One region of the Paenibacillus sp. GCM10027629 genome, then DNA from elsewhere that is predicted to be linked to it. Evidence: riboswitches for the same ligand, from Rfam matches in the RefSeq annotation. Region 1 holds a riboswitch; each other region holds the start of a gene.
The links. A riboswitch is a leader RNA that binds a small molecule or an ion and turns the genes downstream of it on or off. The one in region 1 is predicted to bind cyclic di-GMP.

Region 2: linked by a shared signal. The riboswitch ahead of ACFQZR_RS08175 (class D sortase) and the one ahead of ACFQZR_RS26130 (S-layer homology domain-containing protein) in region 1 are both predicted to bind cyclic di-GMP.
Region 3: linked by a shared signal. The riboswitch ahead of ACFQZR_RS07940 (IPT/TIG domain-containing protein) and the one ahead of ACFQZR_RS26130 (S-layer homology domain-containing protein) in region 1 are both predicted to bind cyclic di-GMP.
Region 4: linked by a shared signal. The riboswitch ahead of ACFQZR_RS24910 (MucBP domain-containing protein) and the one ahead of ACFQZR_RS26130 (S-layer homology domain-containing protein) in region 1 are both predicted to bind cyclic di-GMP.

What each region holds. Positions count from the first base shown of each region.
Region 1 covers NZ_JBHTGZ010000017.1:97,125-104,928, reverse strand. The annotation lists gene ACFQZR_RS26135 (DUF6531 domain-containing protein) at 1-851, opposite strand, end outside; gene ACFQZR_RS26130 (S-layer homology domain-containing protein) at 869-2,962, opposite strand; cyclic di-GMP riboswitch class I at 3,007-3,094, opposite strand; gene ACFQZR_RS26125 (hypothetical protein) at 3,407-4,048, opposite strand; gene ACFQZR_RS26120 (ABC transporter substrate-binding protein) at 4,077-5,348, opposite strand; gene ACFQZR_RS26115 (efflux RND transporter periplasmic adaptor subunit) at 5,603-6,751, opposite strand; gene ACFQZR_RS26110 (carbohydrate ABC transporter permease) at 6,769-7,647, opposite strand; gene ACFQZR_RS26105 (carbohydrate ABC transporter permease) at 7,661-7,804, opposite strand, start outside.
Region 2 covers NZ_JBHTGZ010000005.1:482,627-490,430, forward strand. The annotation lists gene ACFQZR_RS08155 (HAMP domain-containing sensor histidine kinase) at 1-1,348, shown strand, start outside; gene ACFQZR_RS08160 (ABC transporter ATP-binding protein) at 1,439-2,359, shown strand; gene ACFQZR_RS08165 (ABC transporter permease) at 2,356-3,063, shown strand; gene ACFQZR_RS08170 (ABC transporter permease) at 3,071-3,811, shown strand; cyclic di-GMP riboswitch class I at 4,090-4,176, shown strand; gene ACFQZR_RS08175 (class D sortase) at 4,242-4,904, shown strand; gene ACFQZR_RS08180 (Cna B-type domain-containing protein) at 4,919-7,804, shown strand, end outside.
Region 3 covers NZ_JBHTGZ010000005.1:434,749-442,552, forward strand. The annotation lists gene secA (preprotein translocase subunit SecA) at 1-1,177, shown strand, start outside; one part of gene prfB (peptide chain release factor 2) at 1,223-1,294, shown strand; one part of gene prfB (peptide chain release factor 2) at 1,296-2,330, shown strand; cyclic di-GMP riboswitch class I at 2,544-2,627, shown strand; gene ACFQZR_RS07940 (IPT/TIG domain-containing protein) at 2,690-6,439, shown strand; gene ACFQZR_RS07945 (YitT family protein) at 6,672-7,562, shown strand; gene argC (N-acetyl-gamma-glutamyl-phosphate reductase) at 7,792-7,804, shown strand, end outside.
Region 4 covers NZ_JBHTGZ010000014.1:44-7,847, forward strand. The annotation lists partial or broken gene ACFQZR_RS24910 (MucBP domain-containing protein) at 1-2,544, opposite strand, end outside; cyclic di-GMP riboswitch class I at 2,617-2,703, opposite strand; gene ACFQZR_RS24915 (ABC-F family ATP-binding cassette domain-containing protein) at 3,231-4,781, shown strand; gene ACFQZR_RS24920 (SRPBCC domain-containing protein) at 4,882-5,340, opposite strand; gene ACFQZR_RS24925 (DUF6597 domain-containing transcriptional factor) at 5,473-6,279, shown strand; gene ACFQZR_RS24930 (copper amine oxidase N-terminal domain-containing protein) at 6,299-7,495, opposite strand; gene ACFQZR_RS24935 (DMT family transporter) at 7,575-7,804, opposite strand, start outside.

The sequences.
Region 1 (7,804 bases):
CCGGCGAGCGCTTCCCACGTCACATTCCAGGCTGGCGCTTGATAACGAAGCACATTCAGCATGTCCGACGGAACGCTCGACTTATTATCTGTGCCAATCGTCCGCTCCGCCGTAGCCTGAATATGTGCAATCTCATACAGCGGGAGCTTCACCCGAACTTCCCACTCACCGACAAAGGCTTTCGGCTGCTTCGTCGCTTCTTTCGGGAAATTCGTAAAGTCCTCAGCTACAATCTGCATGCCTTGCGACCAGGTGCGCTGCGGCTTAACGATAATATCCGAGGCAAGTACTACCTCATCTCCCGGCACTTGATCATAATTAACCCGCTTCGTTGTACGCATCCGAACCGTTACTTTGGAGCCAATCTCCCCGAGACCGCGCAGGATATGCGTCTCACTGCGCAAATCCGGTACCACATCGAGCGCTTTCGGGCGCATCGGTGGCGAATTGACGACGGAGACGTCGACATCCTTCTTGAACTGCGCGAACTTATCTGTCGGGGTTACACATACTTTGTAGTCCCCATCCGCTATTGGACGGCCGTCGATTTGACCGTTCCACTCTACCTTGTTATCTCCTTGCGGATACGTCCCACTCTCAATATCTCCTTCCCCGCATAAATCAATCGTTGCAGGATGCTCCATATCTTGAAATTCCCATATAATGCTCGTCTTCGGCGCATAGACCGAATTAATCGGCAGCGGATCCACTTTCATCTCAACCGTCGCCGCTTGTGCTTTCTCCACGCCGAAGCCCGGAACCATCGGAATGCCCGTCAGCAATACGACGACTGCAAGCATTCCGCTAATCCAGGAGCGTATCATCTGCTTATATTTTCTCTTCATCATCATTTCTCCCCTAATTCAACCTATAGCTTCCCTTGATTCTGCAGCATCCGCAGCAGCATTACGACGCCTTGCGCCCGTGTCGATACTTGGCCCGGATGAATATTCATCCCTTCGCCGGTCAATAACTTACGTTCCAAAGCACTCGCCATGAAAGGTCTAGCCCACGCACTCACCTTAGCCCCATCCCGATATGCATCCAGAATACTTTCGTCCGTCACCTTAAGCGGCTGTCCCGCTAACCAAGCTTCCGCACGCACGAGCATTGCCGTCATCGCTTCGCGCGACAGCTTCTCATTCGGATGGAACTTCCCTTGATCCCCTTGCACAAGACCTGCTTGTACCGCCGCTTCTACATGCACGTAACTCCAATGCGACTTCGGCACATCCACGAAACTCGGCTCATTCCCGAGCAGTGCCTGAAGCTTCAATGCACCTGACAACATGGTCACGAATTGTGCACGGGTTAACGGCGCATTCGGCTCGAATTTTCCGGCGCTGACCCCTTGGACGAGATGGCGTGCCGCAGCCGTCTCAATGGCTTCCTTGGCCCAGTGCCCCTGAATATCCGAATAGGTAATATCCGTGAGCTGCAATCCATACGTACCCGGCCCATCGATCTCCGCCACCATTTCCTTGCGTTCGTTATCCCATCTGCCACCAATATCCTCCCATTTGCCTGCCGACGCATCGAACGCATACACCGACAATTTGCTCACCTGATTCGGCTTCATCTTCGACACATCCACCGGGATATGCAGCGTAAGCGGCTTTACAGTCGCTTCCTTCCAGCTCAACTTCACGACAGGTCCTACCGGATGCGAATTAGCAGCCACCTTCTGCTTAAGCGCCTTGTCCCAAGCCGTCGTGACCGTTAACGTCAGCTTCGAACGCTCTTGAAAAGCATACTTCGGCACGTTCAACGAAATCCCAGACTTCCGCGCTTCCAACACGCCGCCATCCGGGCCGATTTCAGCCTCTACCAACTCATCCATTTCCATCGAAATCACTGAATTCCATGAACCTGGCGTTCCCGCTGTGGAAGACTGCCCCGTAGTACCGCCTTCCTCTTGACCCTCTTGACGCGTCATCGTCTTATAGACCAATTTCTTCTGATCATTCATAACGAGAAGGCGATCCCCGTCGAAGAACAGATCCTTCTGATTGATCTTCCCTGATGTGACCTGCCACGTCTTACCTGTCCCCATATCTCCTGCAAAAATCTGAAGTACCCCGTCAACATATTGCGTCCAAGCCGCATAAGAATCGCCAAGTGCTGCATGCGAAAGATTCTTCCCGGTAAAAGGAGGAACAAGAACCATCTTTTGCGGCGTCTGCATATCCTTCAAATCATATAAAACGACGGATGTCGTATCCTCGCCACCTTCATCGCTTCCTCTCTTGAATGTCAGGACGCGCGTACCGTCAAATGCATAAGAGCGGAACGCCTCTCCCTCATCCAGCACAATCACCTTCGTCGTTGCACCTGTATTCACGTCATAGAGATACCCTGCATCCTGATACCAATATTTTGTAAAAAACACTTTGTCATTCGCAATCTTCGGATAATCTCCATCACCAATCACCTTTTCCGTACCGGCCTTGAGATCGTACAAATACACTTTGTGACCCGATTCCCCCCATACCACGTAACGTCCATCCGATTGCGGCGAACCTAAATGTCCAACGGTCTTGCTGATCTTCGTTTCTTTACCCGTCTTCAAGTCGAACATATAGATATCCCAGTCCTCTTCGCCCGGAGCCGTATTTCTTTTATCCGCCCAGAATATGAGATCACCATGAATCGACAGCTCTCTTTTATACGATTTCACCGGCGTCAGCAGCTTGGATTGATTCGTCTTCAAATCCCGATACATCACTTGGCGCGTCGTATCCGCACCCGTGACGAACCACACCATATTCGAGCCCGAAATTTGAATATCCCCCCCTTGCATGTCCACCTTCGTCACTTCATCCTCCGTCTGAATCTGTACAGCAGCATGCGCACTTGGCGCAGCCAGCACACTCCATGAAGCAACTGTTAATGCACAGCAGAGCGCCGCCATCCGAAGCCGGTACTGCCATCCTTTCTTTCCTTCTTCCGTTCTTCTCATCATCGATTCCCCCTATGGTCTTTTTTGGGCACACAAAAACCAAGCCTTTGAGCGGCCCGGCGATCATAGTACGAATGTACCTTAGACCCGTGGCTTTGCGTCCCCGTCTTTCGAACGAGTTTGCCTTGGTTCATTCACTTGGTTCATAAAAGATTTAGGTTCTATAACCTAAATTCACGCGCGATCTTCATCGATCAAAAACCTGCATTTCCTTTTGGTGGTAAAATATACCTAACCAAAAAATTACATTCGTCATCCACTTCTAAATTCCTCCAAATTCGATTCCAAAGTCATAAAAATAAGTCGAAATACCTAGAAATATGTCATTTTCTGAAAAGTTCTTCTGTCCAGACATACCACGCCAAAAAACCGCTCAGCGGTTTCGCCAAGCGGTCATGTTCCTACTATTAATCTTTACTTCATGAAACTGAACCTGCAGCCCTTTCCCTACATCTGAATCGATTCGATCATCTCATGCACAGCATTCTGCCACTCCCCCTTCACATCTGCGGGACAGGTGAATGTGATTTCCAGAAAAGCGCCGTCTAATTCAGCCCAAGCCACGAGATGATACGTGTCGCCTGCCTTGGATGGAACGATGACCTCATTAATCGCGATATGCTTCCCATGGACTTGCTGCGTCTCATCCTTCAACCACTCTAATTTTACACCTTCATATTGTTGTTCGAAGATCCCTCTCATCTTCAAACGTCCCATATCGATCCCCTCATCCGTCACCAATTGCTCAGGATCATGCAGCATTTCGAGCTTCACTTGATTCGCTTTATCGGTATAGATCAATTTCGAATTTGTGGAGCCTGACGATTGTGCCTCAAGGCCCTCCGGAAGCTTCAATGCCATCAGATCCGAGAATACTTTCGTCATGCCCTGCCCATCATTCTGGCCTTCATCATTCTTTTGTTCCTTCTCGGCAGTCTCTTCACCCTTTTGTTCTTGCTTTCCCCGTTGATCTAGCGGCTCAGCCTCTATATTCATTTCTGCCTTTGTTTCTTCCGCACCTGGAACCGAGCAAGCTGAGACACTGGCCACAACTCCGAATACGAACAACACCGCTATCCATTTTTTCATCCATCATCATCCTTTACTCAAGATTTCATTACTCATTCAAATAGGTTGTGATCCGATTTGCGATCAGATCCGCAACAGCTTGCTCCGACTTTTGTCCGCTAAAATAGGCTTTCGCTTCCTCTTCAATGATCGATTGAATCTTCTTATCTTCTCTCACCGTTGTCTTCGTATCGGCGACCATCTGTTTAAGAACTTCGAGGTCTTCCTTGCTAACCGGTACGGAAGATCCCGTCGGCGACTCCACCGAGCCTTTATTCTCAAGGTCCTTGAACATCTTCTCGTTCACCGATTTGTTAATGGAGAAACCCTGCAGTCCCGGCAGCATCTGCGCCTCTTCAGACATCAGGAATTTCATGAAATCCCACGCTTCCGCCTGGACGTCTGAGTTCGCGTTGATCCCGAGCGTCCTATTCATGATGAATGAACCTCCCGATTGCTCCTGCAAAGCCCGTGGCTTGTTATAGATCTTCCCTTTCTCATAGAACATGGCTGGTCCGACAAAATAATCTTCAGGAGATATAATCATCGTAGGCAAAAAGTAGGATTCATCTGCAGCAATCTCGGCCTTCGTGACGACTTCATCATCATACATCTTCTTCACTTGCTTCATGAGTGATGAGAATGCGTTCGTGTCGAAACGCTTCTCATCCTTCACAATCCCTGCATAGTTATCCGAGAACAAATAGTTCAGCATCTGCTCCGGAGGCGTATTTCCCGTCGCATGTTTCCGTTTCCCTGAAGCTGCCAAGCTTTTACCAACCGTTGTGAAATCGTTCCATGTCCAGTTCGAATCATCGAATGTCACGCCTGCATCCTCAATCGCCTTGGCATCCCCCATCATCCTGTCCAAGAAGAATCGTAAAGGCAGCGTGTAGAGACCTCCATTCATCTTGGCACCGTCCAGAATATTCATCTCATATTGGCTGGCATCAAAGGACTGATCCTGCTTCATCAGATCGCTCAAGTTAACCAACACTTTTTTATCGACATACTTCACGACAGGCAGCCCCATCACATCAAAGGCAATGATATCTGCCCCTTTACCCGATAAGAGTTCGGTGTTGGTTATGTTTATATATTTTTCCCCCTCCCCTTCATAGCTGGCATTTGGGTCCTTCATATGTGCCTTAATCTGAATATCCACATTCGGGTGACTCGCTTCATATTTTTTCTCCGCCTGTGTATAGACTGGATCAGCGCTGAAGACGGATAAGACGACGGTTTTTTTCCCCTCCTTCTTCTCGTCGCCGTTCTGCCCGCCGGAGCAAGCAGCCAAACTCATGGAACATGCAACTATCAAACATACGATCGAACTTTTTCTCATCTCATTCCCTCTCTCCATATGCAAAATCTATTAATGCGTGTTCAAAAAGTCGGCATTTCAGCACCGAGAAGGTTGCGAGAACCTGAAGAAGGAGGAACGGAGTTTAGGCGAAACCTAAATGAGTACCGGACTTCAAAGGTGAACGCAAGATTCGATGTTGATTATGCTTCTTGAATCACTTCGTGATCAAATGATGACTTTTTGAACAACCTCTATAATAAGCGAACGCACTAGACTCTTACGCGATTACCTTCCGCTAGCGGCTCGTTGCTCTCCACAATGATGGCATCATTCATATATACCCCTTGCACGAGGGACTCCTGACCATTCGTCCCCACCAATCGGACTGGGGCTTTGCGGACGATAAATGTATTCCCCAGCGGACCTCTACGTTCTTCGACAACAAGTACGTAGCTGCTCTTACCTTCGCGATGAATCGCTTGGTTCGGCACGAGCAAGGCCCCCTCGTCCTCTTGTGATTGCGTTAGATCTACATTTACCAAGTCGTTGGCCTCCAAATCTTGATGCACTACTTGTACAACGAATAGTTGATTCGATGTATCGGGAGTCGCATTCTCCCCCTGCGACGGACTGCCATCACTAGTACTCGTCGCATTTCGAATTTCACGAATCGTCCCTTCAACGGGTACGTTCGTGCCCTGATGCTCTACTTGAACTTTGAGCTTATCTCCTGTACGATACTTCCGCCCCACGGCATTCGGTATAACAATCTCGAATTGGTAGCCTTGCTGCATATTCGCTAGACTTACATCCGGCCCGTTGCTCCCTGAGGGCAGCTGCGAAGCCGCATTGACCTGCATTACGACACCATCAAACGGTGCAACGATACGTCTTCGACCGCTCGCATCCGACTGCATCACCGCCACTTTTCGCTGCTGCACATCCATCATCAATCGGGCTCGCTCTAGTTCCCTCTTCGTACGACGCATCTGCATTTCATCATTGTTCTGAGCCGCTTCAATATAAGCATCCTGCAAATCCTCGATCGACAATTGCTGCTGTGCAAGACTCGCATTGGCATCCTGTATTTCCTGCTCCGCAGCAGGATTGTCATACGTAATGAGCGTCTGTCCTTTTGTAACGCGGTCTCCCGGTTTCACGAGCACTTCCTTCGTCGTCCACTCCGCAGCATTGGATAATGCCATCAATTGCCTGGGCATCAGCCGCGCTGTACCATTCCACTGGGTGGTCAACGGTCCTTGTCTCCCGATCTCTGTTCGAACCTTAGGTAGACTCATCGTCAGCCATGTATTACTCGATAGGGTAAGAAGTAGGAGCACACCGATGAACAGACCGGAGATCCACACTATTTTTCGTTTTCGGCCCGCATCCATCGCTTCAGCCATCCCTGTATTCATCTTGTTCCTCCTCTCGATCACCCTTTAATGCCCGACATTTGTACACCCTCGATAAAATACGATTCCGCATACATGAACAACAGCACCATCGGTGTCATGTAGATCATCGAAGCAGCGAAGCCGATGCCCTGCGCTTCTGTGTTAATTCTGGATAGATAGAGCGATAATGGCTGCTTAAAGGCATCCTCCAAGAAAATCAAAGGCTGCTCGACCATATTCCAATAGTCTACGAACAGCAAGACGACGAGCGCCGCGATCCCCGGCTTCATCAAGGGCAGCATAACACGGTAGAAAATACGATAATGTCCGGCACCATCCATCTGTGCCGCTTCAATAAGTGCGTAGGGAATCGACAGCATAAATTGTCTAAGCATGAACACCCCAAATGCCGCGAATATCCCTGGCAATATGATCGCGCTCGCTGTATTCATTAAGCCTAACTGATTAGCAATAATATAATTCGGAACCAGGGTCACTTGGAAAGGCATCAGCATCGTCATTAAGTAGACTCGGAACCAACCCTCTCTTCCCTTAAATCGGAGTTTGGCAAATGCGTACGCGGCCAGCGCACTCACAACGGTCTGCCCCACAATGATCGCGACGACCATGGCAACCGAATTCCACAGCATGAACAGGTAATTCGGCGTCTCGAGCAACACTTTTCCATATTGCTCAAAGGACAGCCAATCCGGTATGATCTTCAAATTCACAAATGAAGGCAATTCCCCAGGCGCTCGGGTCGGCATGGTGCCCACGAGATCATAATTACCGTGAATCTCTTGCTCTGTCATCAGTGAATTTGTGAAAGTAATCACAATAGGAAAGAGCATCATTAACCCACTGCACGCCATCACCAGCGTTCCCAAGAGGTTCCGAATGAACCCCTTATTCTCCATCCTTCCTCCTCGTTCAATTTATAAATTGTGTATATCTTTTCTCGATTTGAAGCAGGATCGTGACGATCATGAAGATGCAGATCACCATAAGTGTCGCTGCCGCAGACAACTTCTGTACATCCATCGTTAGGAACATATTGTTCATATAATGCTGAAG
Region 2 (7,804 bases), on a different contig from region 1:
ACAATCCCTAAGAAACAAGTACCTGCTTATTGTCCTGGGATCTTTATTGTTCCTTCCCATTGTCCTGCCTGCCGTAAGCGTGTCCTATATCGTATTGGAAAATATGGTAAACAGAAATCAGGAAAGTGATTTAAAGTACGGTGACGCGTCTCAGGTAAGGACCTTGTGGTATGCCGCTGCAGCAGAGATGGAGGGAAAATCAACGCTCGAGATCAATCACCTTTTGCAGGAGCTGAAAGCACAGTATCCTGAGGCTTCGATGTTCTGGGTGAACAACGAAGGGGTAACAGGGTCAGAGCTTCCCTCACAAGCCGGAATACCTGATCAATGGACACCTGGTGATGCAGTGGCTTTCATGAAAAAGAGTGTGAACAGTGACCCGTATACAGTTGTAGCCTTCATGGGGAAGGACAATGCCAGCTCAAGCTTTATGGTGCTGCAAATACCGAGGAATCTGGTCGAGAGACCTCCGATGATAGGGACACCTGTATATATCGCCATGATCTTTATGGTGTTAGTGCTCTTCATAACCATATCCATTCTCTTCTTCCGGCACATCCAAAAGCGCTTGCTCCATCTGCAAACCGCAATGGTACAACAGGATGAGCATGGGATCCCAAAACCTGTAGAAATCAGGAGACAGGATGAGATTGGAGCGCTGGAAGCAGCGTTTAATGGAATGATAGAACAGCTGAGCGTCAGTCGGAGGCGACAAGTCGAAGAGGAGACCTTGCGGAAATCACTCATCGCCAATCTTTCGCATGATCTGCGGACGCCGTTGACCGTTATGAGCGGACATTTGTATGGCCTGCAGAGGGAAGATCTGAGCGGTCGTGGGCGGAACTCACTGGACATCGTACAGGACAAGGTATCGGGATTAAGTGAGCTGATCGATAACTTGCTGACCCACACGTTGATGACGAGCGGCCGTTATCAGCTGGCGCCAGAGCCGCTCGATGTGTTACGGCTGGTACGAGAGAGTGCTGCAAGCTGGTATCCGATCTGGGAGCGAGAACGTATGGAGATCGAGGTACTGCTGCCCGAAGAGGCATGGGTATGGAACGTGGACAAGTCGAGTTTCCAGCGTATATTGGATAATCTGTTCCAAAATATTGTGCGACACGCTTCGCAAGGCAAATATATCGGGCTGAGCGCCCAGCAGCGTGCAGGCAAGAGCATGCTAGTTATCGCTGATCGCGGCACCGGCATGCAGTCCGATTCGGAGGCTAAGGGAGCCGGTATCGGGCTGGCAATCGTGAACTATCTGATCGTCGAGATGGGGTTAGGCTTGGAGACGGATAGCTCAAATGAAGGAACTCGAATTTACATTTACGAACTGAAGAAATAATAGTGAACCCCGATAATTTAAACCAAATTTAAACTTTCGTCGCTGTTCATTTAACCTTGAGTAGGTATGCTAGTTCTCGAGGTGATACAGATGAGTAAATGGATTATAGAGACGAAAGGTCTTAGTAAAAAGTATAAGGGCCGCTATGCGGTGTCTGATCTGAACTTGAAAATAGCGAAAGGTGAAATATATGGCTTTCTTGGCCCGAACGGCGCGGGCAAAACAACGACGATCCGTATGCTGTTAGGCTTGATCAAACCATCCAGCGGGAGTATAGAAGTGTTCGGACAGTCGCTGGCAAAAGAACGGCTATCTATTTTGCGAAAGGTAGGCTCGCTGGTAGAGTATCCTTCTTATTATGGACACTTGAACGCGGTGGAGAATTTGGAGGCGATACGACGCATCATCGACGCGCCTCGCAAGCGCATTGATGAAGTGCTGGAGATCGTGGGGCTGACGAAAGAGGCGAAGCGCGCGGTTAAAGGCTATTCCCTTGGCATGAAGCAGCGGCTCGGCATCGCCAGCGCGCTGCTCGGCAGTCCGGAGCTGCTCATTCTGGATGAACCGACGAATGGACTTGACCCTTCCGGTATTCTGGAAATTAGGGAACTCATCAAAAATATGCCGAAGCAGCATGGCATCACCGTGCTCATCTCCAGCCACTTATTAAGCGAGGTTGAACAGATGGCCTCCATCGTCGGCATTATTCGGCAGGGCGAGCTTGTGTTCCAAGATACGATTCAGAACATGCAGCTTCAGTCGCAGAGCGTCGTAACCCTGCGCGTATCGGAGGTGCAGCGTGCACTAAGGCTGCTGCGCGCACAAAGTATTGATGCCTCCTTCCAAGATGTGGACTCGACTTTGACGATGGGTAATACCGATGACGATTCAGTAGCTAGCGCGGTGAGGAGTCTTGTGAGCGCAGGCCACTCCGTCTATCGAGTGGAGGAAAATCGCAAGTCACTTGAGGAGCTGTTCCTTCATATTGTCGGGGAGGGACGAAGCTTATGATCGGCAGAGCAATAAGGGCCGATCTCCTGAAGCTTAAGGGCAAAGGCCTCTGGTTTCTGGTGTTTCTGGCTCCGATCGGATTGATTGCCATGCAGGCGCTTAACTATGGCTTGCGATACGATTATTTGATGAAGCAATATGCGGATGATGTATGGAGATACTTACTGGAGAACATAGCGATGTTCGTTCCTATCGCGCTCCTCATGGGCATTACAATTCTAAGCTCAATGCTCGCGAATATCGAGCACCACACGAGCGCATGGAAGCAGCTGTTGGCATTGCCGATATCGCGTTATTCCGTATTTGGCGCCAAATTTGTGGTTGTGATATTCCTACTGACTATATCGTGCATTTTGTTGGCTCTGGGGTCAATCGCATTAGGCTTGATGCTAAGATTCGGGACGGATATTCCGATCGTCGATGTGGCAAAGTTGGCCTTCTATCCCTTTATCGCTTCCTGGCCCATTCTAGCATTTGTGCTATGGATGTGTATGACATATCGGAATCAGTCACTTCCCATCACGATTGGCGTAGTCCTGGCCGTGCTATCCATCTTTCCGATCTCAGAATGGCTGCCCGTGAGTTGGCCGCTTGCTGCATTCAAAGCTTCTCAGGGGGAAGTGTTCGTAGGGGTAGGTTTCCTCTGCGGCTTCGTCGTTCTGTTGCTCGGCTCTATTCACTTCAACCGGAAGGATGTGAACTGAGATGAATATCAAATCATTTATGGGATTAATGGCTTCAGAAAGACTAAAGCTGAGCCGATCCCCCATCTGGATTTTGGTTCTTGTAAGCCCGCTTATCTCGCTCATCATCGGTTTGATGGCATCGCTCGATGATACGCCAGCACTTATACACTACGTTCAGTTGCAGTCCGTCGTCTTCACACTTCACGCTATGCTGCTGCTTCCGATTTTGACGGGAATATTTTCTGCGTTTGTGTGCAGATATGAACATAGCGGCGGAGGCTGGAAATCACTGCTATGCTTGCCCGTATCTAGAACGGGCTTATTTATGGCAAAGTTCAGTATTGTTGTGCTGCTGCTTGCGGTTACCCAACTGCTCATGCTCGCTTCCCTAGCTGCGTCAGTAAGCTTTCATAATATTCCCGGAGGAATGAACTGGGAGTTGACGCTTCCAGCTATCATCAGCGGTTGGGTCGCTTGTCTGCCGCTCGCGGCTTTGCAATTATGGGTATCGATCGGATGGAGCAGCTTTGCCGCACCGCTGGCTATTAATGTAGCACTGACGTTGCCCAATATGCTGATCGTCAACTCTGCTCAGTTCGGACCTTACTATCCTTGGGCACAACCATCACTAGCCATGTTGACACATAGTGAGATGGACTTCGGTGCCTTCACGCTGCCGATCGAAAATATTCTGATTACGATTACGTGCAGTTTCATTCTGTTCTTCATTGGAGGATTACTGCATTTGAAGCGGAAAGAGGTATAGGGATTAGAAAACCGAATCCTAATACATCGTATAGAACTAGGGCAACTAGCCCTAGTTCTTTTTTTGGTATAAAGGATTGATATTCAAATAAGTTAAATCTTTGAAAAATCATGAAAAATATCTAAATACTATGAAAATTTTTCACTTTTTTATTTTCATAAATTGACATTCATATATACGTGATATATATTGGTTTATGCCAATGGTTCGTATATACTACTTTGCAACACATTATCTATACTCCATATTGTATTGGGTATATTAGCACTAATGGCAATTACATAATTTGGCACCCTAATCGAAAGGTTAGCTCGCAAAGCTTAGGAATCTAAGAGTTCATGACTTATGATCGTCCGGCCGCAATTAACATCGTTAATGCAGTCGGACTTTTTTGTGTTGAAAGGACGGAAAAGGAGGGTAGAAAGGGAAAATGAACAAAAAAATCACGGCCATCCTGCTTATGGTGATCGGAGTCGTGTTATTTGTAACTCCAAAACTGACAGAGATGTATCAAGATTATCAGCAGGAACAACTATTAAAGGAATGGCAGGCGAGCCTTCTTAATATTGATAGCGCAGAAGAACCTGCAGAGCAAGGACAGGAGGGAGCCGTGAAGCCTACATCTACCCTTCCCGCAATCCGAGGCAGTGAAGACAATACAACAGTCAAGTCCCCAGAGCATGAAGCTGCAGAAGGAATTCTGACGATTGACAAAATAAACTTAAAGCTTCCTATCCTTCATGGAGCAACGCAAGCCAACATGAGGAAGACCGTTGCTAGTATTGCGAATACAGGTAAGGCGGGAGATATCGGGAATTATGCCATAGCGGGTCACCGAAATCGTACATATGGAAGGAATTTCAACAGGTTGGACGAGCTGGCTGTGGGGGATCACATCAAGGTCAATAATGGAAAAGAGCAGTTTGAATACACAGTAACGGAAAAGTTACGTGTCAAGCCAGATGAGGTGTGGGTGCTAGATGCTAATGGCAAGGATAAGGAAATTACACTTGTTACTTGTGATCCGATGGTAAACCCTACTCATCGCCTGATTATCAAAGGAAAACTAATAGATAAGACTCAATTTAACTAGAAAGTGAGAATCATATGATTAGACAGTCAAGAAAAGCATTTTCAATGTTGGTAATCTTTATGACTTTTATGTTTACTATAGGTCAGAGCTTTGTACCCATGATCGCAAATGCACAGGAGTTAAATACAACTGGATTCGTTGATAGTTTTACGATTGACAAAACAACACTAAATTACGGGGAACAGACTCGAATCAATGTAAATTTTAGTGATAAATCTGGAAATCAAATGAAGACTGGGGACACGTTAACATTAACGTTACCTCCGGAATTAGTAGGATTTAGTGGAACGATTCCATTAGAAAATGAAGCAGGAACTAATTTTGGTACTTGTCAAATAACGACAACGAATGTGGTATGTACATTTACAGATACGGTTGAGAAACTTCGAAATATTAGAGGGCAATTTTATTTTACAGTTCGAGCTACGAATGTAGCAACGGATCAAAAGAAAGATGTTGAAACAAGTTTAGGTACAAATTTAGATAAGCAAACTGTAACGATTACCGGTCCAACTAGTGGCGGTTCTGGTTCTAAGCCATTTTTCTACAAAGCTGGTGATATCCAGCCGGATAAGGCCGATCAAGTGCGTTGGTTCCTAAATATAAACTTAAACAAAGAATATTTAAGTCGCGATATTGTTGTGTCTGATCGTTTGCAGGAAGGTCAAACTCTTAATAAAGATAGTTTTCGGATAACAGTTGATAACAGAGAGTCTTTATCCATTGAAGAATTTCAAAAGCAACGTTATGGAGTTATTCAGTTTAATGACGACGGTCTTTCATTTAAAGTCGTGATTAACTGGAATATGGGAAGTGCCAGGTCTTTTACCGTTTATTATACAAGTACTATAACGGAAAGCGGAAAGAGCCAAGAATTTTTGAAAAATAATTACGAGCTTGATTACCAAATTCTGTACAAAGACCCGGTTTCCGAGTCGGATAGTGCCACAGTCAAAAATATAACATTTGGCGGGGATGCTCAGGGTGATTTACCACCTAAAGGAACTTTAAGAATCGTTAAGCACATTGAAGGGAATAAAGAGAAAGTCATCCCAAATGTCTCGTTTAAGTTGTACAAAGAGTCAGGTGAACAAATTGGAGATACCTATACAACGGATGATCAAGGTATGGTTGAAGCTCCTGCTTTAGATGTAGGAAATTACTATGTACAAGAGATTGCAGCTCCAGACTATCTGGATTTCGATCCTCAAGCCAAAGTAAGCTTTACGATTGATGCGAGTGCTGAAAAAGGCGTTAAGCTGATGATTCCGAATAAAGTGAAGACGACATCCATCTCAGGAACAAAAACATGGAATGATAACAATGCGACAGAACGTCCAAGCACCATTCAAGTAGAGTTACTACAAAATGGTCAAGTTATCAAAACACAAGACTTAACAGCAACAAATGATTGGAAATATACATTTACAGATGTACCTGCGTATGATGCTGATGGAAATGCTTATACGTATACTGTCAAAGAACAACCGGTAGCAGGATATATATCTGAAGTGAACGGTTATGACATTACGAATACAAAAGTGGTGCAAACAACTACCGTAGAAGGAACAAAAACGTGGAAAGATGACAATGCGGCAGATCGTCCAAGCGCCATTAGAGTAGACTTACTACAAAACGATACTGTGATCCAAACGCAAGATGTAACAGCATCCAACGGTTGGAAATATACATTTGCGAATTTGGCAGTAAATGATGCTGATGGCAAAGCATATACGTATACCGTGAAAGAACAACCAGTAGCAGGATATACATCCGAAGTACACGGTTATGACATCACGAATACAAAAGTGATGCAGACAACTACCGTAGAAGGAACAAAAACGTGGAAAGATGACAATGCGGCAGATCGTCCAAGCAGCATCAAAGTAGACTTACTGCAAAACAATCAAGTCATCCAGACCCAAGATGTAACAGCATCCAACGGTTGGAAGTATACATTTGACAAGCTAGCAGCCTATGATGCAGACGGTAAAGCATATACGTATAGCGTGAAAGAACAGCCGGTAGCAGGATATACATCCGAAGTACACGGTTATGACATCACGAATACAAAAGTGAAGGATCCAGTAGTTCCTCCTACAGATGGTGGTACACCTACAAACCCAGGAGGTTCAACTACAGATCCAGTAAATCCACCTTCGGTTGTTAAAACCAAAGTAGCAGGAACCAAAACGTGGAAAGACGACAATACAACAGATCGTCCAAGCAGCATCAAAGTCGACCTGCTACAAAACGGTACTGTGATCCGGACCCAAGAAGTAACAGCAGCCAACGGTTGGAGATATACATTTACGGATGTAGCAGCAAATGATGCAAATGGCAAAGCGTATATATATAAAGTGAAAGAACAACCAGTGGATGGATATACATCCGAAGTACACGGTTATGACATTACGAATACAAAAGTAAAGGATCCAGTAAATCCACTTCCACCAATTCCAGGTGGTTCAACAACTGTCGAAGGAACGAAAACGTGGAAGGGTGATAAGACGTCTGACCGTCCAAGCATGATCATCGTAGACTTATTACAAAACGGTACTGTGATCCTAACCCAAGAAGTAACAGCAGCAAATGGTTGGAATTATACGTTTGCAGAATTGGCAACGTATGATGATGATGGCAACGAATATTTGTACGAAGTAAAAGAACAACCTGTAGCAGGGTACAAATCCGAAGTACACGGTTATGACATTACCAATACAAAGATTAAGAATTCCAAACCTACAGATACAACAAAGGATGGTTCTACACCTAGTAAAGGTGATGATAAGGTGGAATCTCTTCTTCCTAAAACGGGAGAATCATCTGCAGGAGTGATCCTTGAGGTTGTAGGTATGTTGTTGTTAATCCTTGGAGTCATGCTATTCGTTCGTTATAGA
Region 3 (7,804 bases), on a different contig from region 1:
GCTTCTCTCGGAAATGCTGAAGCGCAAAGGTGTACAGCATAAAGTCTTGAATGCGAAATACCACGCGGAAGAGGCGGAGATCATCTCGGATGCAGGGATTGCGAACTCCGTTACGATCGCGACGAACATGGCTGGACGTGGTACGGATATTTTATTAGGTGAAGGTGTCTCCGATTTTGGAGGTCTGCATATTATTGGTACAGAGCGCCATGAGAGCCGTCGGATTGATAACCAACTCCGGGGTCGTGCGGGACGTCAAGGGGACCCAGGTTCCTCGCAATTCTACTTGTCGATGGAAGATGAGCTCATGAGACGTTTCGGTGCAGAGAACATCTCTGGTATGATGGATCGTCTGGGCTTCGATGAGGAATCACCGATTGAGAGCCGTCTTATTACACGTGCGGTTGAGTCCGCTCAGAAACGTGTTGAAGGCAGCAACTTCGACGTTCGTAAAATTGTCCTTCAGTATGATGATGTGATGAACCAGCAGCGTGAGATTATTTACAAGCAGCGCCGCGAGATTCTTTTCTCCGATAATATTCGTGAAATTGTCCTTGATATGATCAAGCCGACCATCGAACGTATTGTCGAAGCGCACTGTTCGGAAGATATCCCAGAGAACTGGGAACTGGATGAAGTAGTAGAATGGGCGAACAACACACTCCTCGAAGCCGACCAAATTTCGAAAGACGACATTTGGGGCAAGGAAAAAGAAGAGATCGTGGAATTCATCATGGGTCTTGTTATAGAGCGCTATACAGCACGTGAGGAAATCATGGGCGAAGAAATGATGCGTGAGTTCGAGAAGGTTATCGTGCTTCGCGCCGTGGATAGCAAATGGATGGATCACATTGATGCGATGGATCATCTGCGTCAAGGGATTCACTTGCGTGCATATGGCGGTACGGATCCGCTTCGTGAGTACCAATTTGAAGGCTTCGAAATGTTCCATGAGATGATTAGTCAAATCCAGCAGGATGTGGCGACGTATATCATGAAAGCACAAGTAGAACGTAACCAGGAGCGTCAAGCGGTTGTCGAAGAGAGTAAAATCTCCACGAACAACAGCAGCGAGCCTGCGACGAAGCAACCAGTGCATAACGAGCCACAAATCGGACGCAACGATCCATGCCCATGCGGCAGCGGTAAGAAATATAAGCAGTGCCACGGGAAGTAATCTTCCCGTCTAACGACGAATGTGAAGCCAGATGAGGTGGATGGAATGATCGAACCAAGCGTGAAACAGGATTTACGTGAAATTGCAAAGAGATTATCTGACCTTAGGGGGTCTCTTTGACTTAGATATGAAGCAAGAGATGATTGAGAATTTCGAGGTCAAAATGGCTGCGCCCGACTTCTGGGACGACAATGAGCGTGCCCAAGGCATTATTGCTGAGCTAAACGTGGTCAAATCGGCCGTCGATCAATATCAATCATTGAATCAAGAGTATGAAGATACGACGATGATGCTCGAGCTTGCGGCAGAAGAGCAGGATGAAGATTTGGCAAAAGAGCTATATGTTAATGTGGCGGGCCTGATGAGCAAGCTGGAGACATTCGAGCTTCAGCTGCTGCTCAACCAGCCATACGACAAGTTCAACGCGATTCTTGAGCTGCATCCTGGAGCGGGTGGTACAGAGTCCCAAGATTGGGGCCAAATGCTGCTGCGGATGTACACCCGTTGGGCGGAGAAACGGAACTTCAAAGTGGAAGTGCTCGACTATCTCCCAGGGGATGAAGCGGGGATCAAGAGTGTAACCCTTCTGATCAAAGGCTTCAATGCTTACGGTTATCTCAAGGCGGAGAAAGGTGTACATCGTCTGGTACGGATTTCGCCGTTCGATGCATCTGGTCGTCGTCATACTTCGTTCGTATCATGCGATGTTGTACCAGAGATTTCGGAAGATGTGGAAGTCGACATTCGGACGGAAGATTTGAAGATCGATACGTACCGTGCGAGTGGTGCGGGCGGTCAGCACATCAATACGACGGATTCCGCTGTTCGGATTACGCATATCCCGACGGGCGTCGTCGTAACGTGTCAGACGGAACGTTCACAGATCAAGAACCGTGAGCGGGCAATGACTGTACTTCGTTCCAAGTTATATGAGCGTAAGATCGAGGAGCAACGGAAGCAACTTGATGAAATTCGTGGAGAACAGTCGGATATCGCTTGGGGAAGTCAGATTCGTTCCTATGTATTCCATCCCTATAGTATGGTTAAAGATCATCGGACATCTGTCGAGACAGGTAATGTCGGCGCAGTAATGGACGGCGATCTGGATGCCTTTATTGATGGGTACTTGCGCAATCAGATTCGGCACGAATAGATATTAGAAATTCCCACATCATTAATGATGTGGGAATTTTTTTTGTTCTAAAGCATGAAAGTATCTTATTTTTTCTAAATTTCTTGATATTAATAGTTATTTTTTACTATTTTCCATAAAGAATCTTGATTAAAAACCGATAATAATAAGAGAAATGTATTTTTATCCAATTAAAAAGAACTATTATGAATGGGACTCGAGAACGAAGACAATCGAAAATGTTAGCAAAACTGTAGTGATGCAGTGACGCAAAGCCATGGGTCTTTCAAGAAATTGAAAGATTGCCAGGTTCCAACTTGATAGAAACAATGGCATTTGCTGTTGTTTTTTATATTGCAAAAAATAAAAGGAGGATAAGTATGCAATCTTTTTTTAAGAAGGTAAATATGATGATGGTACTTCTTCTTGTGTTGATGATGGTACCATATCAAACCACTTCGTATGCGGCTGCTAATGATTATGTAACCGTATCGAAAACTGTAAATCCAACGGTAATTACAACAGAACAGGAGGCGGAAGTAAAGCTAAACATCCAGGGGACTCCTCCGGTGAATGTTGTCATGCCGAATGACGTAATTTTGATCATTGATAAATCAGGTAGTATGAAGCCGGATTACCAACCCAACCATGGTGAAGATAAGATGTTGGCTGCTAAGAATGCGGCTAAAGGTTTTGTCGATTTAATGGATATGACTAAACATCGCGTTGGGGTTGTTGATTTTAGTTCTGCAAACTTAACAAAATCTCTCCCTTTGACGACTGATAAAGAAGCTGCTAAGAGCTATATTGGATCCATTGAAGCAAATGGAGCAACAGCAACAGGAAATGCGATTGATTTAGCGATTAAGGAGCTTGAGAACCATCGCCCGGAAGCTCAACCGGTTATCGTCATTATGACGGATGGTGATGCAACCGAGCCAAAAGGTACGGCATACGAGTATGCAAAGGAAAAAGCGCAGGCTGCAAAGGATGCAGGGATTGTGTTCTATACAATTGCGTTACTTCAAAAAGATGAGGATCCTGCAACGAGCGGGCCAAATAAATTGTTGAAGGAAATGGCAACGACATCTGCTCACCATCATTTTGTGTTAGGTTCAGTAGGATTAAGCGAAATTTATGCAGCAATTGTTAAGGAAATAGGTATGGCAAGTGCATACAATGTTCAAGTAACTGACATTGTATCACCTGAATTCGATATTGTTCCCGGTTCGTATGATTCAAATATACCGAAGCCAATAGTCAATGGTAATGTATTGACATGGAACTTTCAGGAATTAAAGAATAGTGAGTTAACGTTTACCTACAAGATAAAGCCGAAAGACCCGAACAAGAAAGGTACTTTCCAGGCTTCGACAACTGCCTCTACCATTACGTATAAAGACTATGCTGGGGCAGCGCGTCAAAAGGCGATTCCTTCGGTTGCAATACAAGTGAATTTGTCAGCACCGATTATCACTTCAATTGAGCAGAACTTCGGCAAACCAGAAGGTGGAGAGACTGTATCGATTAAGGGGGACAATTTCAGACCAGGTGCTACAGTGACTTTTGGAACGACTAGCGCAACGAATATCAACGTAGTGAGTAAGAATGAAATTACGGCAACAGTTCCAGCTGGGGCACAGTCTACGGTTACGGTTACGGTGAAGAATATAGATGGGCAAAAGGCTACAATACCGTACACTTACAAAGCAGACCCAGTGGTTACCTCGTTTGATCCAAACAATGGACCGTTAGAAGGCGGTACAGTTGCGAAGATTAACGGCAAATATTTCACACCGGGTATTGTAGTTAAGTTTGGCGATCAGATTGCTCCAATGTACGTGTATACAGATTCAACGTACTTCAGAGTAAAATCTCCGAAAGCGACAAAATCGGGTTCTGTAGATGTCACATTAACCAATTCCGATGGTACGTCATTTACAATCCCGAATGGTTTTACTTATAATGAGCCAGTAGTTGAGAAATTGACGGTTACCATGATTTCCCCAAATATTGGTGAATTGGCTGGCGGCGATTACATCTTTTTAGATGGTAGCAAGTTTGCTTCCGGAGTAAAAGTATATATAGGATCTGTGGAAGCACAAATTACAACTTATTATTCTACTGCGCGTGTTAAAGTAAAAACTCCTGCAGGTCAATCGGCAGGTGCTGTAGATGTAAAAGTCGTGAATCCAGATGGAGAGAGTGTGACAATCCCGAATGGTTTTACCTATAATCCAGCACCAGTAAAACCTGCTCCAGAGTTAACGAGCATTGCACCTGATAATGGCTTGATTAGTGGCGGCACAAGCGTGACGATCCAGGGCCTTAATTTTGTTAAGGGCTTAAAGGTATATTTTGGATCAACAGAAGCTGTGGTTAGTTCATTCGAATCAAGTTCGAAAATCGTTGTGACCTCACCTGTGGCGGTTACCGAGGGCTCTGTTGATGTGAAGATTGTGAATCCGGATGCTCAAGAAGCTGTGAAAACAAATGGTTTTACCTATCTGCCGATCCCGCCGAAGGTACCGTTAATTAGTGGATTATCTCCCGATAACGGGCCATTAACAGGAGGTACGCCCATTTATATTGACGGACAAGATTTTACTCAAGGTTTAAAGGTTTATTTCGGCGGAAAAGAAGCTGTGGTTAATACTTTTTACACTAGTGCTCGAGTGAAAGTAACAGCACCAGCCGGAACGCAAGCTGGATTAGTTGATGTTAAGGTTGTAAACCCGGATGGGCAGGAGAGCACTAAATTAAATGGATATACGTATAATGCACCACCAGTTCAAAAGGCTCCGACGATTACAGTACTTTCACCAAACAATGGTCTGATTACTGGAGGAACGATCGTTTATATCGATGGTGCAGATTTTGTTCAAGGATTGAAAGTATATTTCGGGGATAAAGAAGCTGTAGTCAATACTTTTAACTCCAGTGCTCGATTGAAAGTAACGGCCCCAGCTGGGACGGCAGTCGGAGCGGTTAATGTCAAGGTTGTAAACCCGGACGGCCAGGAAGGCGTTAGCATAAATGCTTATACCTATAACCCACCGCCTGTTGCGAAGGCTCCAACGATTACAACGCTTACACCGAACAGCGGTCCGATTGACGGAGGAACGGTTGTTTACATCGATGGAGCAAACTTTGTTCAGGGATTGAAAGTATACTTTGGGGATAAAGAAGCTGTTGTGAACACGTTCTACTCAAGTGATAGAATTAAGGTTACAGTACCATCAGTTACAAATGAAGGTGCAGTAGATGTGAAAATTACTAATCCAGACAATCAATCAACTACAGCAGTCGCTGGATATACTTATATCAAGCCTGCACCATTGCCAGTTACAATTACTGATATCTCTCCTAATAAGGGTACCGTAGCCGGTGGAGAGCTTGTAATTATTAGCGGAACGAATATTCAATCAAAAGCGATCATTCAATTTGGCAATAAGCCAGCGGTAATCGATACTTATTATAGTACGAGTAAAGTGCGTGTAAAGGCGCCAGGTTCAGACGGGTACCTTGGGAATGTTGACGTAACGATTATCAATCCTGATGGGGGGACAATTACCAAGGCTCAAGGGTATACGTATGAAGCGGCAATGCCAGAAATTACGTTGGTAACACCCAATCACGGTCCTATGGCCGGAGGTACGAACGTTTATGTTGACGGTAAAAATTTCGATCCAGATATGAAATTAACTGTAAATGGCGTACCTGTTCCAGTTTCTACTTATTACAATAACACTAGGTTTAAATTTATTAGTCCAAGTAGCGTAACAAGCGGCCCGGTAAATATCGTTGTTACGAATCCTTCGACAGGTGCTGCTGGTGTAGGGACATTTACTTATGACACTCCACCAAAGTTACCAGCACCAGTTATAACCCAGATCTCTCCTACAAGTGGGCCTATTACGGGTGGGACGAGTGTTTTCATTGACGGTAGCGGTTTTGATACAGGATGCAAAATTTATATTAATGGAGTAGAAGCACAATTACTCACTTACTTCAATTCCACTAGATTAAAAGTTAAATCCCCTGCAGCTGGAAGTGCAGGTATAGTTGATATCAAGATTATTAATCCTGACGGACAGGAAAGTAATACAAAGCCGTTCGAATATAAATAATAATAATAATAATAATCCGAAAAAGTGACGAGTAGGGTACCTTCATGGGATCTCGTCGCTTTTTCTTTTTTATGATATTCTATCTTAGTAACAATTAAGGTTTAGAAGTTAATGTACCGTATATTACGTACTTAACATGAAGAAAATGAGTTGTGTAAAAGAAGAATTTATCATTTGAGCGAGGTGGAGAACTGTCGTTAATATAATTAACAATTAACGACAGTATGATTACATGAACGTGAAGAACGTAACAAAAAAAAACGAACGAATTGTAAAGCCGTTGCATCCGGTATTACTCGGCATTATTGAATATACGCTTGTCATTATCGGAAGCTTTAGTATTGCTGTGAGTTTTAACATATTCATGCTGGCGCATCAGATCGCCTCTGGCGGCGTGTCGGGGATCTCGATTTTGGTGCAGCACTTCACGGGGATTCAACCGGCTTATACGCAGTGGATCATTAATATTCCGTTATTTATTATTGGCGTCATGCTTGTAGGCAAAAATTTCGGCCTAAAGGTGCTCGTCGGGACGTTCATCCTTCCATTATTCATCCTCTTAACGAAAGATTGGCCAACGCCTACGGATAATCCACTGCTCGCATCCATCTATGGGGGACTCGGGATCGGACTTGGTCTAGGGCTCGTATATCGGGCGAGAGGGTCAACGGGTGGCTTGGATTTGGTCGCGCAGTTGATCAACCGGTTTACAGGGCTGAGTTACCACCTTGCTGTACCGATGCTTGACGGCATTGTAATTTTATGCGCAGGAATCTTCTTATCGCCAGAGAAGGCGCTCTATGCACTAATTGGTCTATTCGTAACAAGTAAGACGATCGACGCCATCCAGACCGGGTTCAACGTCTCCAAGGTTGCCTTTATCATCTCCAATGAGGCAGAGAAGCTGCAGCAAGCGATTCTAAATGATTTAGACCGCGGATTAACCGAGTTGGACGGGCGAGGCGGCTTCACGGGGGAAGAGCGCAAGATCTTAATGGTCGTTCTATCGCAGTCGGAAGTGAGTAAGCTGAAAGTGCTAGTGAAGATGGTCGATCCATCGGCATTCGTTATTATTAGCGATACGAAGGAAGTCTTAGGTGAAGGATTCAAACTTCATACATAATTCATATTTTATCAGAGTCGTAAAATCTGTTCGTGCCTTGCCACGATTAGGTTTTGCGGCTTTTTTGTTGTGGTCTGAACCCTCAAAAATAACCGTTGTATAAATATAAATAGGGGTGTATAATGATACGTAATTTCAAATTCGGATAGCATTTCCAAGCAAGTCTACGAGATGTATAATGGAAAATATTGCACATGACATATAGAGGCATATCGGGGAGGAATGAACCATGAATACAACAT
Region 4 (7,804 bases), on a different contig from region 1:
CACTGTCACTTTTTGCGCCGATGCTGTGTAGTAGAAGATCGCTTCTTGCGTTCCATTTGTGAACGTGTAATCGATTGTTGCTTGTTCAGGCGTGTAGCCTGCAACTTCTTTTGCTTCTAGCTTAACGGTCTTGCCTGTTACGCCTTCTTCAACTTCAGGCTTCGCAAGTTCTTTGTTCGTTCCTTTTTCAAGGTACTTCACTGTCACTTTTTGTTCAGCTGCTGTGTAGTAGAAGATTGCTTCTTGCGTTCCATTGATGAACGTGTAATCGATTGTTGCTTGTTCTGCTTTGTAGCCTGCAACTTCTTTCGCATCTAGCTTGATTGTTTTGCCTGTTACACCTTCTTCAACTTCAGGCTTCGCAAGTTCTTTGTTCGTACCTTTTTCAAGGTACTTCACAGTTACTTTTTGCGCCGATGCTGTGTAGTAGAAGATCGCTTCTTGCGTTCCATTTGTGAACGTGTAATCGATTGTTGCTTGTTCTGCTTTGTAGCCTGCAACTTCTTTCGCATCTAGCTTGATTGTTTTGCCTGTTACGCCTTCTTCAACTTCAGGCTTCGCAAGTTCTTTGTTCGTTCCTTTTTCAAGGTACTTCACAGTTACTTTTTGCGCTGCTGCTTTGAAGTAGAATACAACCTCTTGGTTTTTCTCAGCCGTGAATTTGTATTCCTTTGTGCTTTCCCCTACTACTGTGTACCCTGCAACATTCGCTGCTTTCAATGTTGTTGTTGCATTTGTTGTTCCAGGTACTGTAATCGATGGTGCTACTTCCTTATCAGTTCCTTCTAATAAATATTTTACTTTCACTGACTGTGCGATTGCCTCGTAGTTAAACGTAACTGTAACGTCTTTATTCGGCATCGTACCTGTGACTTGGCCACCCTTAACCTCCAAGCCACTTCCTGCACTGACACTTACATCCTTCAACGTATAACCTTCAAATGACTTGCTCTGGATGTCTATTGACTCGCCTTGAAGTTTCTTAACATCTTCTGCCTTCTCAAGCTCGATGTTCCCTACTTTATACTCGATTTTGATATTGTAAGGAGCTTTCGCATAACCGAACCAAATTGTTGGGTTAGGCTCACCATATGTTAATGTTACATCTTGAGGACTAGCACCCTTCTTAAGAAGATAACCTTCCACAATTTTTGCCGTTACCGTATACTTCTTGTTAATATCAAGCGCTTCATTGCCATTTTGTTTGAAGGACTCGCTATATAATGGTGCAGCAAGATCTGGTCGATCAACCGGCTTATTTTCTTCATTAACCGGCGTACCCTCAGCATTGACCCTGTACCCTTTGACCATAATAGAACCTTTACCAAAGCTTACTTTGGGAACTTCAAAATCTTTGGATGCAGGTTTATTATTCACATCCGTATATTCCATATATGTCTTACCATTGGTCGGATACAATGTATTTGGATCTGGGTTCTTTGTTGAATCCAGCTTCACGATGTAAGTCATCGTTGCTGGAGATCCTTCAACGATGTTTCCGATTTCCCACGTAATCGTTTCTGTTGTGTCGTTCCATTTAATCGTACCTTGCGAAACTTCAGGTCCCTTGGTTTTGTCGAACATACCGCCCATTGGATCAATGACTTTTGCGTTTTGTGCTGCGTAAGAAATCTTACTGGATAGTTCCGCGAAGACTTTTTCTAACTCAGAACTATTTGAAGCGTAATAGCCACGATTCTGGCTGTACTTCAGTACGTTTGTAGCGTTGGTGTTATCCCCGACTTCAAGTCCAATGGAATACATTTGGATCCCTTTATCCATCGCAAGCTTCGCTTCAGATATCGTCCCTTTTCCATTGTCAGTTACCTTATACTTACCTATTTTATAGCTGTAATCGGTCCATCCGGAGTCCAAATCATAACTTCCGCCTGATCCGATTGTATACGTGTAATCGAAATTCGAAAGCGCAAAGCTTTTCGTTTTGTCTCCTGGCCAAGTATAATCCAAAGCGTTAGAAGCCTTGTAGCTATATGTCGGTTCCCCATCACTTAAGAGAACGATGACCTTGTTATCCGCCTTACTTGACTTTAATAACTCATCAGCGCGGTGAATTCCTCCTTGGATATTCGTACCTCCACTCGGAGAAATATTGCCAATCGCCTTTTTCAGCGCATCGATCTGTCCGGCATTCTTGAAATCCGAAACATCCGTCACATCACCAGCAAAGGATACAGCGGCAATTCTTGTGGTCGAATCTTTATAAAGCAGTCTGTCCACGAACTTCTGGGCAGATTCAATCGCTTTGGACATCCGAGTCCCTTTCATACTACCGGACCGATCAATCACCAAAACTACGTCCGAACTACTCTTAATGTTCTTTCCTTCAACCGTTAGGGTTACTTTCCATTCCCCTGGCGTGCCTGTCGGTTCGGCCTTCTTCGTCAGATTGACCGCGCCTGGATTCGGCCAGACCAGATCGTTCGAAGCCGCCGCAGAACTCACTGGCAACGTGCCAGGAATGAATCCTGTAAAGACGGACAAGATGAACATCCATGTCACTACAAGTCTAAAACCTCGTCTCATGTCTACCTCCTATTAATATATTATTTCAGCTCCTTGGAAACGCAAAAAAGTCCGACTGCAATAACAACTGTTAGCTGCAGCCGGACTATCATAGGTCAAAGACCATTAGACTCCGAGGCTTTGCGACCTAACCTTTCGGTTAGTGTGCCGAAATATATAATTCTAGTCGTTGCAGATGGACATTATGTAGGTCTAAAGTAGGATAAAGGAACTATTTACATTGACTAATATATGCCACGAATAGGCGCAAAGTCAATTGATTTCGGGATTCTTGAACCTAAAGTTATTTTAAACTACGGGCTATAGGGCTGGGTTGACTCGTTACAATGAAGTTGCATATACTATAGAAGTAACCAACAAAATCAATCACATGAGGTGGAAAGGATATGGAAATTTTGTCGACTGTTCTTAGAAGAGAATTACCTTAACACGGGAGAAGTCTGCCCATTTTAACGTTAAGTGAATCCGAGAACAGTAGATAAAAGCCAATCCCTTTCTTACGAAACCTATATGATCGTGGGCGAGGTGTATTCACCTCGTCTTTTTTGTATATTCCACCATAGAAAAATAACGATTTCGTCGTTCATACAACCATGAATTGTTTCTTACGAAACAGAAGATTGCGAATTCTGCTGTTCTCTCGATTCAGCCGTAGCACAAGCTAAATTGAAAGGGAGAGAACAAGAATGAGTTTATTAAGCATTGAAGACGTTACCCATATGTACGGAGATAAATTGAATTTTCGCGAGATCAGCTTCCGCCTACTGCGCGGAGAGCATGTCGGCCTGGTCGGCGGCAATGGCGCGGGAAAATCGACTCTGCTCCGCCTGCTCGCAGGCGAGATTTTGCCAGATTCCGGGCGCATCGATTGGATGCCGCAGATCAATGTAGGCTATCTGCAGCAGCATATCCATTTACAGCCCGGGACGACGATTGCAGCCTATCTGCAGAGCGCATTTGCACATTTATATGATATTGAACGGCGCATGCTGGGCATGGCCGAGAACATGGCCGAGGCAGACAACGATCTAGACACGCTATTACGGCAGTACGGCGAGCTGCAAAGTCAACTCGAAGACTCGGATTTTTATCAAATCCACGCTCGGATTGAAGAGGTCGCTGCGGGTCTTGGCATTCTGGATCTCGGCATGGAGCGTGATGTCAGCAAGCTGAGCGGCGGCCAACGAACGAAGCTGTTGTTAGGTAAGCTGCTTCTTGAAGAACCTCACGTATTGCTGTTGGATGAGCCGACCAACTATCTCGATGATGTGCATATTGCTTGGCTGACGGGGTATTTAAAAAGCTATGAGCATGCATTCATCGTCGTATCCCATGATGAGCATTTCCTCAACGAGATCACGACGGTCATCTACCATCTGGAGCATCAGACCTTGAGGCGATACCCGGGGAATTACAACAATTTTCTGAAGAGTCATGAATTAAGCCGTCTGCAATTGCAGCAAGCTTATGAGAAGCAGCAGCAGGAAATAACACGACTTGAGAAATTCATCGATAAGAACCGTATTCGTAAGGCAAAGCAAGCGAAGAGCCGGGAGAAAATGCTCGGTCGGATCGAGCTCATCGATAAACCTACAACCGGACCACAGCCGCGCTTCAGCTTCGAGGTGCGTCAGAATCCCGTAAGCCATGTCATCACAGCAAAAGGCATTCAAATTGGCTATTCGACGCCGTTGATTGCCCCTGTCAATTTGGATGTGAAACGCGGGGAGAAAATTGCGATCATTGGCCATAACGGGATTGGTAAATCGACCATGCTGCGTACCCTGCTAGGCCTCATGCCTCTGCTTAACGGTACTCTTCAGGTAGGGGATAACGTGAAGGCAGCCTATTTTGCCCAGGAAAACATCGCTTCTGACCAGACACCCCTGGAGAGGCTCTTAGCCTTCCGGACCGATCTAACGCAGCAGCAAATTCGTAAGATGCTTGCAATGCCCGGCTTGACCGAGAAGCATATCCGGCAGCCCCTGCGCCACTTGAGCGGTGGAGAACAAGCCAAGGTGAGGCTCTGCGAATTAATGCTCACGGACAGCAACGTATTGGTACTCGACGAACCGACAAACCATCTGGATGTGCGAACGAAGGATGCCTTTCGCGAGGCGCTTAAAGCCTATCCGGGCACGATCCTGCTCGTATCCCATGAATCGGAATTCTATCGAGACTGGGTTACGCAAGTATGGCGTGTGGAAGATTGGTGCCGTGGTGCAATAAAAACGTAATTAATGATAGAGGACGAAAACAAGAAGAACCTGTGCGAATCCTTCGTATAAGAAGGAATCGGCACAGGTTCTTTTTTATGTAGGCCGCTACGACGTCCTTTTACCAACCGAAATCGATCGTATCTCCCGTCTCGCAATACGTCTTCAAGTTACTCAAAATCATCCACCACGAGCTCTGCGTGTTATCGTAGGATGGGTGGCCCTCCGTCCACTCATCATTGATCAACGTGAACTTCGTACAGTTGCCCACGGTCTCAAGATTGAACGTCATTCTGGACTGGAACTCTGCATGGTTCTCACGATAAGACGGACCTGCGTGCTCCGTACCGCTATACGTCTTATAAGGCTCGTAGGCGAGGACTTCACCGTACACATGAACGGTCTCATCCCCATCCGCACCCGGTCCGATATAAGCATAACGGCTACCGATTTCAAAGGTAGACTCTAATACGCATCCGAAGAAGAGCTTGCGCGTATTCTCTGGGACGAACATGGCATCCCACACTTGCTCTGGGGTTGCTTTAATATACAATTCATACTTCAATGGAACTTCACGCATTCCTTCGTTCCTCCTTCGATTTATGCAATACATATCAAGCGCATAACTATGCTAATATGATTATAAAACGTAATTATGCCCAAGTATTGTAAAAACGCGACAAAATGCACGCAGGAAAAGGAGCGGCTATTCATGAAACCCGAAATTGTAAAACCCAGTATGGGCGTATTGAATTTATCCCGTGGGACACATAAATTTCAACTGACAAGGCATGAGCCATCCGAAGATATCGATCAGTTCGTGAAGCATTTCTGGATCGTCAGCTGGGATTTAACTGAACAAGCCCCCTACTTGCAGGAGGTTGTACCGAACCCTTGTGTGAATCTCGTCATTGAATCGAATCGAAGCGCCATTTTCGGTGCTGCGAAGCAGAAATATACGCACCACTTAGAAGGTAAAGGGGTCGTATTCGGTGTCAAATTCAAGCCTGGCGGGTTCTATCCGTTCATTAAGCAACCGATCTCCGAGCTCGCGAATCAACCGATGCGCATTCAAGATGTATTCGACGTGGAGATCGGAACGTTAGAGCAGGAGCTGCTCACGCAAGAGAGTGAGTCCGACATGGTCCGTCTAGCCGAACAATTCATTCGCCCAAAGCTCCCGCCATGGGACGACCAGGTCGAGTTCATCAATCAGATCATCGACCGCGTAAAGGTGGACCGTGAGATAACGAAGGTGGACGAGATTTGCGATCTTTTTCACCTGAATAAAAGAACGCTGCAGCGTCTCTTCGACCAATATGTCGGTGTCAGTCCGAAATGGGTGATCCAGCTCTACCGATTGCAAAATGCCGCTGAGACGATCGAGCATCAGCCGCGCATCGATTGGTCCGAGCTCTCCACGGAGCTAGGTTATTATGATCAGTCGCATTTCATCAAGGATTTTCGCACCATTATCGGCAAGACGCCGGACGAGTACGTAAGGGAGCAGTTAAAGTGAAGGACACCTCTCGGGTGTCCTAGTAATTAGCATCTAAATCATATTCTGAATAATAAGTCCACCGATCATTGTCTACCCAATCCATACTGATTAATAAATCATATACATGAGGTCCAATTACCTTACTATCCCCATTATATCGTTGTGTGAATTCAACTTTGGCATTTACCACTGCATGTGATTGATCAACATATAACACACGTGCATTCATCAATTTATGAGTGGTAATTGTTTTATTGAACTCTTCTTTAATAATATCTTCATACTTACCGTAAGTTACTTTTTCATTCCATTTCTTAATTACCGTTGGAGAAATAGATTTAATAGCAGTCTCATAATTCTTCTCATTCATTGCTGTGTAATATGTGTTTAAATCTTGTAGTACCTTACCGATTTGGTCTGATTTGTTTACTAGTAATCCATCCGCTGTAACATCAATATTTTTGGGGACATCAATCTTCAAATGTATAGGATCCATCTTTGAGATCTTCCAACCTGATTTCTCTTTATTCAAAACAAACCTAGTCTCTGACGACTCATTCAATACTTGAGTTTCATAAGAATAACCCGCATGTACAACTGCTGTATTATTGTCTAGGTACTCAATCTTATTAACCCATGTCTCATAGTTTTTAATAGGAAACACCCGAGGAAACGATTCACTCGCTTCATTCACATACAATATATCAGGATATGGATAGTCTTGAGAAAACAAATCTGACAATGGTTTGTGCTTATCCTCTTGTAGATATCCTGTTAGAGTTTTTCGAATAGAATCATCCGCACCGTATCCAAACTTCGTAAAGGTAATTCTATTATAATCTTGATTATATACTATCTGATATCCGAGAGCTTCTCCGATAAAACGTAAAGGAACGTATATACTTCCTTCTATAGTACGGATAGGTTCCGGAAGAAAATATCTTTTATTTTTATACTCTACTATATCTTCACCCATCCATAAGTACATCGTCCCACCATCAATCTCTGCAGAGATTTCCTGTGCGTCCTTATCAAAACCTATCTTGGCACCCATTGCTTCAAACAAAGATCGATAAGGAATAAATGTCGTCCCCTCGATTACAGTAGCTCGTGCATTTAGCTTCACACCATTAACAATAATTTCAGTTCCCTTAGCGTTTGCTGCAAAACTCACAGCACTGCCCAATAGTAATAAACACATCGATACACAAACTGTGAATAATTGTTTTTTCATTTTTCTGTTCCCACCCATATTATGTAATAACTCTATATATAGCATTTTTTTCCACGTATTCATAGGAAAAAACCTTACTTCAAGAAGTAAGGTTGGGTGATGCCGCGGTATCTTTGCGCTCCAGACTAATCCAGACCAATCCCGCGGCCATACATACGGCACCGGCTAGCTGCCAGCCTGAGAATGATTCGCCGAAGAAGAGATAGCCCGCCGTGACGGCAGAAGCCGGTACCACATAGCGGAAGAAATTCGCGCGTGCCGCGCCGACCTTGAACATGCTCGCATTCCATACAACGAAGGAAATGACCG